Regions from separate parts of the Oceanidesulfovibrio marinus genome, predicted to be linked through region 2. Evidence: predicted binding sites of a transcription regulator. Region 2 holds the regulator's gene; the other holds the start of a gene.

Region 1 (4,420 bases), 2.3 Mb from region 2:
CGCAGCACGCCGGGCTTGTCCGGCACGAGGAAGCGCAGAAAGTGCTCGGACACGGCCTCGTCCAGGTCCAGGATATCGGCGTCCGGCGGGAAAGGCATGTCCGCAAAGCCCAGGTTGTTGGGCTCGCAGCCGCGCGCCACGGCTATGACGTCGGCCAGCACGGCCGAGGCCGTGGGCAGATCGCCCGCGCCGTAGCCGTAGAGCATCACCGGGCCGGCGTTGCCTTCCAGCCGCACGGCATTGTAGGAGCCCTCCACCTTTGCCAGCAGGTAGTGCGCCGGCACCAGGGCCGGATAGACGCCGGCCGTGACCTTGCCATTCACCTTGCGCGCCGTGCCAAGGAGCTTGATGCCGTAGCCCATCTGCCGGGCAAAGGCGATGTCCATGGGCGTAACGCGCGAGATGCCCCAGACGCGCAGCTTGTCCAGCGGGTAGTTGGCCCCGAAGGCGAGCTGGATAAGCAGCACGAGCTTGTGCGCGGCGTCGATGCCCTCGATGTCCAGGGTGGGGTCGGCCTCGGCGTAGCCTTTCTCCTGAGCCAGGGCCAGGGCCTTGTCAAAGGGCATGCCGTCCTGCGACATCTGCGTAAGGATGAAGTTGGCCGTGCCGTTGAGGATGCCCATGACCGAGAAGAGCTCGTTGGCGGCCAGGGTCTCCTTGATGGACTGGAGAATGGGGATGCCCCCGGCCACGCTGGCCTCGAAGCCCAGGTGGCAGCTCTTGCTCCGGGCCAGCGGAAAGAGCTCGTGGCCGTACTCGGCGAGCAGGGCCTTGTTGGCCGTGACCACGTGCTTGCCGTTCTCCAGAGCTTTGGTGATGAGCTCCCGCGCGGCAGTGGTGCCGCCGATGAGCTCCAGGACAACATCCACCTCGGGATCGTTGGCCGGTGCGAGCAGGTCGTTCGTGAACTCGGCGTCCTTGGCCGCGCCTACGCGCTCCTTGGGACTCCGAATGACGACGGTCTTGAGGGTGACGGGTCTGCCGGCGCGTTTGGCGATGGACTCTGCGTTTTCCTCCAGCAGACGCGCTACACCCGAGCCGACCGTACCCATGCCGGCCATGGCGATGACGAGGGGCTTAGCCTGTTTCACACGGACCTCCGGAAAGGAACTTCTTGATGCCGCGAACGGCCTGCTTGATGCGGTGCGGGTTCTCGATGAGCGCGAAGCGGACGTGGTCGTCACCATAGTTGCCGAAGCCCAGGCCCGGGGAGACGGCCACGTGGCCCTCCTTGAGCATCATCTTGGAGAACTCCACGGAGCCCATGGGCTTGAACTCGTCGGGGATCTCGGCCCAGACGAACATGGTGGCCTTGGGCGGGGGCACTTCCCAGCCGATGCGATTGAGGCCGTCGATGAGCACGTCGCGGCGCTCCTGGTGCACCTTGGCTATCTCTGTCACGCAGTCCTGCGGGCCGTTCAGGGCCACGATGGCCGCGATCTGGATGGGCTGGAAGATACCGTAGTCCAGATAGCTCTTGATACGCGTCAGGGCGTGGACCATCTCGCGGTTGCCGCAGCAGAAGCCCACGCGCCAGCCGGCCATGGAGTAGGACTTGGTGAGGGAGAAGAACTCCACGCCAACATCCTTGGCGCCGTCGGCCTGCAGGAAGGACGGCGGCTTGTAACCGTCATAGACCAGGTCGGCGTAGGCCAGATCGTGGATGACCCAGACGTTGTGCTCCTTGGCCCAGTCCACGATACGCTGGAAGAAGTCCACCTCCACGCACTTGGTGGTGGGGTTGTGCGGGTAGCAGATGACCAGCACCTTGGGCTTGGGCCAGGTCTGCTTGGTGGCGAGCATGAGGTCGTCGAAAAAGTCGCGGTCCTTGCCGATGGGTATGCGCCGCACGTCTGCCCCGGCGATGATGGATGCATAGGGGTGGATGGGGTAGGCGGGGTCGGTCGCGAAGACCACGTCGCCCGGGCTGAGCATGGCCATGGCGAGGTGGGAGAGTCCTTCCTTGGCGCCCATGGTGACCACGGCTTCCTTGTCCGGGTCGACGTAGACGTCGAAGCGGCGCTGGTACCAGTCGGAGATTGCGCGGCGCAGGTTGGGGATGCCTCGGGATGCGGAGTAGCGATGGTTTTTGGGGTTCTGGGCTGCCTCGCAGAGCTTGTCCACAATGTGCTGCGGCGTGGGCAGGTCGGGGTTGCCCATACCCAGGTCGATGATGTCGATGTTCTGGCGCCTGAGCTGCATCTTCAGTTCGTTGACGATGGCGAAGACGTAGGGAGGCAGCCGGTCAATGCGGGGAAATGTCGATGATTCCATAATGTTTCAAGGTCTCCGTCGCGTTCCGGGGGGCGCCCGGTACACGGTTTCAAGGCTGGGGTCTTGGCTGCATGGCGGGAGTATAGTCACGAAGGGCACCATCCACAAGAGGCAGAAGGTACAAGGAATTTTTTGAGTATATTCCGCCGCGACGCAGGCGCGGAAAGGGATGGCGGCCAAATTTCCCTCATTATTGGAGTGTGAAAAAAGTGAAAAAAAATACCCCCGTACCCCTTGCCAAACGGGATAGCATACGTATAGTTGCACGTTGTCGGTGTTAGCACTCCTCGCTGATGAGTGCCAGCGCCGGAATGATCAAGGCGTATCCGCCATTTATCAACCATATCGTATTGTGGAGGAAAACAATGAAACTCAAGCCGTTGCACGATCGCGTTCTCGTCAAGCGCCTCGAGGAAGAGGAAAAGACCAAAGGCGGCATCATCATCCCCGACACCGCCAAGGAAAAGCCCATCAAGGGTGAAGTCGTCGCCGTGGGACCCGGCAAGACCAATGACAAGGGCGACAAGATCAAGCTGACCGTCGACAAGGGCGACAAGGTTCTGTTCAACAAGTACGCGGGCACCGAGATCAAGGTGGACGGCGATGAGTTCCTCGTCATGCGCGAGGACGACATCCTGGCCATCATCGGCTAGTTACTGCGCCCCCGATTTCTTTTTTTCCCAATTCAATTCATTACGTGAAGCATATTCAGGAGGCATAGCAATATGGCCAAAGATATCAAGTTCGACGTCAAAGCCCGCGAGCAGCTCCAGCGCGGCGTGGACAAGCTCGCCAATGCCGTAAAGGTCACTCTCGGACCCAAGGGCCGCAACGTGGTCATCGAGAAGTCCTTCGGCTCCCCGATCATCACCAAGGACGGCGTGACCGTGGCCAAGGAGATCGAGCTCGAGGACAAGTTCGAGAACATGGGCGCCCAGATGGTCAAGGAAGTCGCTTCCAAGACCTCCGACATCGCCGGTGACGGCACCACCACCGCCACCATCCTGGCCCAGGCCGTGTTCCGCGAAGGCGTCAAGCTCGTTGCCGCCGGCCGCAACCCCATGGCCATCAAGCGCGGCATTGACAAGGCTGTTGAAGCCATCGTCGCCGAGCTGGCCAACTTCGCCAAGCCCACCCGCGATCAGAAAGAGATCGCCCAGGTCGGCACCATTTCCGCCAACAACGACGCCACCATCGGCAACATCATCGCCGAGGCCATGAACAAGGTCGGCAAGGAAGGCGTCATCACCGTGGAAGAGGCCAAGGGCCTTGAGACCACCCTGGACGTGGTCGAGGGCATGCAGTTCGACCGCGGCTACCTCTCCCCCTACTTCGTGACCGACTCCGAGAAGATGGTCTGCGAGCTGGATGACCCGCTGATCCTCATCTACGACAAGAAGATCTCCACCATGAAGGATCTTCTCCCGGCTCTGGAGCAGGTCGCCAAGATGAGCCGTCCGCTGCTCATCATCTCCGAGGACATCGAGGGCGAAGCCCTGGCCACCCTCGTGGTGAACAAGCTCCGCGGCACCCTGCAGGTATCCGCCGTCAAGGCCCCCGGCTTTGGCGAGCGCCGCAAGGCCATGCTGCAGGACATCGCCGTGCTGACCGGCGGCAAGGTCATCTCCGAGGACATCGGCCTCAAGCTGGAGAACGTCACGGTCAACGACCTTGGTAACGCCAAGCGCATCGTGATCGACAAAGAGAACTCCACCATCGTTGACGGCGCCGGCTCTGCCGAGGACATCAAGGCCCGCATCGGCCAGATCCGCGCCCAGATCGACGAGACCACCTCGGACTACGACCGCGAGAAGCTCCAGGAGCGCCTGGCCAAGATCGTGGGCGGCGTTGCCGTGATCAACGTTGGCGCAGCCACCGAGACCGAGATGAAGGAGAAGAAGGCCCGCGTGGAAGACGCCCTGAACGCCACCCGCGCAGCTGTCGAGGAAGGCATTGTTCCTGGCGGTGGCGTGGCCCTGGTCCGCTGCCTCAAGGCTGTCGAGAGCGTGAAGCCTGCCGATGACGATGAGCTGGCCGGCGTGGGCATTGTCCGCCGCGCCGCCGAGGAGCCGCTCCGCCAGATCGCCGGCAACGCCGGCCTGGAAGGCGCCATCGTTCTGGAGAAGGTGCTGGAAGGCAAGGGCGA
Region 2 (4,420 bases):
TAGCTCCCTGGTGGGAGTTTGAGGGCAAAGCCCTCAATACTATTCGACCTTCGGGCGGAACGAGCCTGACGCCGCCACAGGGCAAAAGAGCAGTGCTGCGGTGATTACGAATCAGAGATTGCGGGAATCGGGGTCGCTGTCGGTTTGGGAGCTGAGCACTTCGGTGACCACGCGGTTGATGACGTCGTGGAACTCGTCCACATCGATGCCGGGGTTGTGCTTCTCTTCTTCCTGCTCTTCGAACTCGAAGCCGGACATGTCCGCATCCACGGCCGGTTCGTCGCCGTCACCGATGCCGAGTTCGTTGTAGGGATCGCCAGCGCCGACACCCTCGTCCTCGTCGTCGGGCTCGTCCCAGCCAGCGTCGGCAAAGATGTCGTCGTCGGTCTCCTCGGCGTCCACCACGAACATGTCCTCGTCGTCATCGTCGGCAAAGGGGTCGTCCGGAGCGTCGGCCATGGCGACCGGCTCTGCCGCTTCGGCCTTGGGAGCCGCAACCGGCCTGGCTGCAGGTGCGGCCGCAGGCGCGACCTTCGGGGCTTCGGATGCAGGCTCCGGCACAGGCGCTGGAGCAGCGTCCTCTACCGCCGGCTGTTCTACCGCAGCCTGGAGCGTCTTCTGCACGGACGGTGCTGCAGCGCCCTGCTCATCCCCGGTCCAGACCTCCTCGATCTCGGCAAGGGACGGCTCATCGGATGTCATCGGCTCGGGCGGCAGCTCCTTGGGCGTCATCGGCTCGGGCGGCGTGGGCTTGTTTTCCGCACTCGGATCCTTGGCCCACACCGGCGGCGGCTCGTCCAGCTCTGGAAGAGGCGAGGACGGCTTTTCGGGCTTGGCGACGATGCTCTCAGCGGCTGCGGCGGCAGGTTTGGCAGCGGCTTTTGCGGCGGACCGCGATGCCGCGGCAGGGGTCCGGGCGGTCTTGGCGGGTGCGGGGGGTGTTGCCGCCGGGCCGGTTCCGTCGCCATTGCCGTTGGCAAAGAAGGTGGTCACGTACGGCACGGGCACGGAACTCTGGTGCACGACCTCGTACGCGCCGAGCCGAGTAATGAAAAATTGCAGTATCTTGAGGATCTTCTGGGTCAGCAGACTGGCGCGCTTGCCCTTCTTGGGGATGTTGCCGTTGGTCATGCTCTCCACGCAGGCGGCGGCCACGAGGACCACGCCGTTCTCGCGCTGGAGCAGCTTGGGCAACCCGGCCACGCCGCGCAGCACCTCGTCCGCCAGGCTCCTGGAGCCCAGGCGGCTCATGCGCGCATGGAACTCGTCGAGAAACGCCTGGCTGACGGCGTCCGCGTTCCCTGGCTGGTTATACTGCAGGGCTTGAATCCAGAGTGTAACGATGAGAGGCAGATAGGAGGCGTAGAAGGTACGGAAGACCTGGGGCGGCTTGGCGTCGAGCGCAAGGATACGCCGCTCGTCCCGGCAATCGTATGTTCCGAGAAAAGCGAATAAATCCGTGACGACATGCTCGACGGACCGCTTGGGTTTCACGGCAGTCTCTTCCGTTCACATTGATCATCGCCACGGAAGCGCCGGAAATGAATCATCGCTGGAACACACAGCAGCCTCATGACGAAACGCATGCGCACCAGCACGTGGGCAACCCGGCCATCTCCCATACCCCCTTAACGCATGGGAAACCGCTTACGAATCAAGGGCATGAGACCCGTGGCTTTCCGTCCCCGTCTCGCGACGGGTTTGGCCTTAACCACCTGCTGTATCCCATATATTGGGATGTCATCAATTTGTCAACAAGGACAGGACGTTTAGCCCACCTCCCGCAGCGTTGTCGCGGCCGTCCCGCGCCCATGCTTCTTGACAGGGGGTAGAGCCGTTGTTACCCGTTTTAACAGTCGTCAGTGCCGCCCCCCAACAACTTAAATTTATAATAAAACTTCTACTCAGGGAGCATCGGCACCCTTCCTGCGGTATCCGGCGCGTTGCGCCGTTCCTTTTTGCTGCGGGCGACGCATATCGGGGTTCAGCCATGGAAGAACTGGTTCAAAGAGAGATCGACGTCCTGAAGACCATCATCGAGGAGTACATCGCCACGGGAGCGCCCGTGGGCTCCCGGATGGTCTCCAAAAAGTCGGGTCTGTCGCTCTCGCCGGCCTCCATGCGCAACGTCATGGCCGACCTCACGGAAAAGGGCTACCTGGCCCAGCCCCACACCTCGGCCGGACGCATCCCCACGCCAGAGGCCTTCCGCTTCTACCTGGGCTCCCAGCTCATGCCCCACCCCCTGCCGCCCCAGCTCAAGGACAGGATCGGCCAGACTCTTTCCGGCGCCGGGCTCGACCTCAAGGACATCCTCACCGAGGCTTCCAGGCTCGCCTCCACCATGACCAACCAGATCTGCATGATCGTGGCCCCCAGCCACGACGAGGCGCGCTGGAAGGAGATCGACTTCGTGCTCATCAAGCCCGGCCTGGTCCTGGCCGTGCTCGTGCTCGAAGGCGGCACCGTGCAGAACAAGCTCATCCCGGTGGGCGAGGTGTACAACCAGGACGACCTCGTGAAGTTCTCCAACTACCTCAACGAGCACTTCCGCGGCCGCTCCCTGTCCCATGCGCGCCTGCTCATCCACCGCGAGCTCCAGAGCGCCCGCCGCCAGATCGAGGCCCTTTCCCGCAAAGCCCTGCGCCTGGCCCGCTCCACCTTCGACGAGCCCACGGCCAGGGACGTCATCGTGGACGGCGCCACCAACCTCTTTGCCCACGCCGAGTTCGCCGAGGTGGAGAAGATGCGCGAGATCTTCAGCCTGCTGGAGGAGCGCAGCCGCCTGCTGGAGCTGCTGGACAAGACCATTGCCCACGAAGGCATCAAGGTCACCTTCTGTGCCGACGTCCACATGGACCAGCTGGAGGAGTGCTCCCTCGTATCCTCTCCGTATGGCGAGTTCGGCCAGCCCCTGGGGGTCGTCGGAGTCATGGGCCCGGTGCGCATGGACTACGCCAATGTGCTCCCACTGGTTGACTGTATCGCGAAAACGCTTACAGACATGCTCAAAGAACGATTCTAACGCCGGCTCCCAAGCCGGCGTCCTTTTGACAACCTTTCACCCTGTGACGAGGAGGCATGTCCCATGTCAGGAGACAGCCGCGTGGAAATCCCCGTGAACAAAGACGGTGACACCGCGAAAAACGGGCGGAAAGAGCAAGGCGTTGCGCCCGAGGAAATACAGCTGACGGACGAGGAGCTCGTCGCCCTTTGCAAGGAACGCGTCTGCAAGAGCTGCGACGAGAAGGAGCAGGCTGACGAGGAACGGTTGCGCAGCCTGGCCGAGATGGACAACTTCAAGAAACGCCTGGCCCGCGAAAAGGACGACTTCTGCAAGTTCGCCAACGAGGGCCTGCTGGCCGATCTCCTGCCGGTGCTGGACAACATGGACCTGGCCCTGGAGCACGGCGCCAAGGTGGAGGCGTGCAAGGACTTTGTCCTGGGCGTGGACATGACCCGCAAGATCTTCCTCGACATCCTGAGCCGCCAGGGCCTGACGCCGGTGGGCGAGGTGGGCGAGCCCTTCAACCCCGAAAAGCATGAAGCCATAGGCCACGAGGAGCGCCAGGACATGGCGCCCGAGCACGTCTGCACCGTGCTGCAGAAGGGCTATATCCTCAAGGATCGCCTGCTGCGGCCGGCCAAGGTCACCATCTCCCGCGCCGCGGAGTAAAAAAATTCCGCTTTCCCCCCTGGACGTAGGGGAATGATGGTTTAATATGTGTTGATTGCTTTTGAAAATGTAACGCTGTTTCGTCACTCTTCGCGCCATACACGCGCATAGCATTAGAAAGAACATTTGGGAGGAGGTATACTCATATGGGTAAAATTATCGGAATCGACCTCGGCACCACGAACTCCTGCGTCTATGTGATGGAGGGCAAGGAAGCCAAGTGCGTGACCAACCCCGAGGGCGGCCGCACCACGCCGTCCATCGTCGCCTTTACCGACAAGGAACGCCTCGTCGGCGAGATCGCCAAGCGCCAGTCCGTGACCAACCCGGAGCGCACCGTCTTCGCCATCAAGCGCCTCATGGGCCGCAAGGCGGACGCCGCACAGGTCAAGGAGTGGGAGAAGCATTCCCCCTATAAGATCGTGCCCGGCTCCAACGGCGACGCCTATGTCGAGGTTGCCGGCAAGAAATACAGCCCGGCCGAGATCTCGGCCATGATCCTGGGCAAGCTCAAGTCCGACGCCGAGTCCTACCTGGGCGAGACCGTCACCGAGGCGGTCATCACCGTGCCCGCGTACTTCAACGACTCGCAGCGCCAGGCCACCAAAGACGCCGGCCGCATCGCCGGTCTGGACGTCAAGCGCATCATCAACGAGCCCACGGCCGCGTCCCTGGCTTACGGCTTCGACAAGAAGGCCAACGAGAAAATCGCGGTCTTCGACCTCGGCGGCGGCACCTTTGATA

The links. Region 2 encodes HrcA, which represses chaperone genes, less so after heat shock. Its sites were predicted from a motif close to TGTTAGCACTCNNNNNNNNNGAGTGCTAACA; they were not measured.
Region 1: groES (co-chaperone GroES) is a predicted target of HrcA. The motif match lies at 2,550-2,580, and genes of this name have one in related genera.

The regions. Positions count from the first base shown of each region.
Region 1 covers NZ_CP039543.1:2,125,164-2,129,583, reverse strand. The annotation lists gene E8L03_RS09470 (homoserine dehydrogenase) at 1-1,061, opposite strand, end outside; gene alaC (alanine transaminase) at 1,078-2,274, opposite strand; gene groES (co-chaperone GroES) at 2,640-2,927, shown strand; gene groL (chaperonin GroEL) at 3,000-4,420, shown strand, end outside.
Region 2 covers NZ_CP039543.1:4,375,559-4,379,978, reverse strand. The annotation lists gene E8L03_RS19200 (hypothetical protein) at 112-1,494, opposite strand; cyclic di-GMP riboswitch class I at 1,599-1,716, opposite strand; gene hrcA (heat-inducible transcriptional repressor HrcA) at 1,991-3,025, shown strand; gene E8L03_RS19190 (nucleotide exchange factor GrpE) at 3,089-3,676, shown strand; gene dnaK (molecular chaperone DnaK) at 3,823-4,420, shown strand, end outside.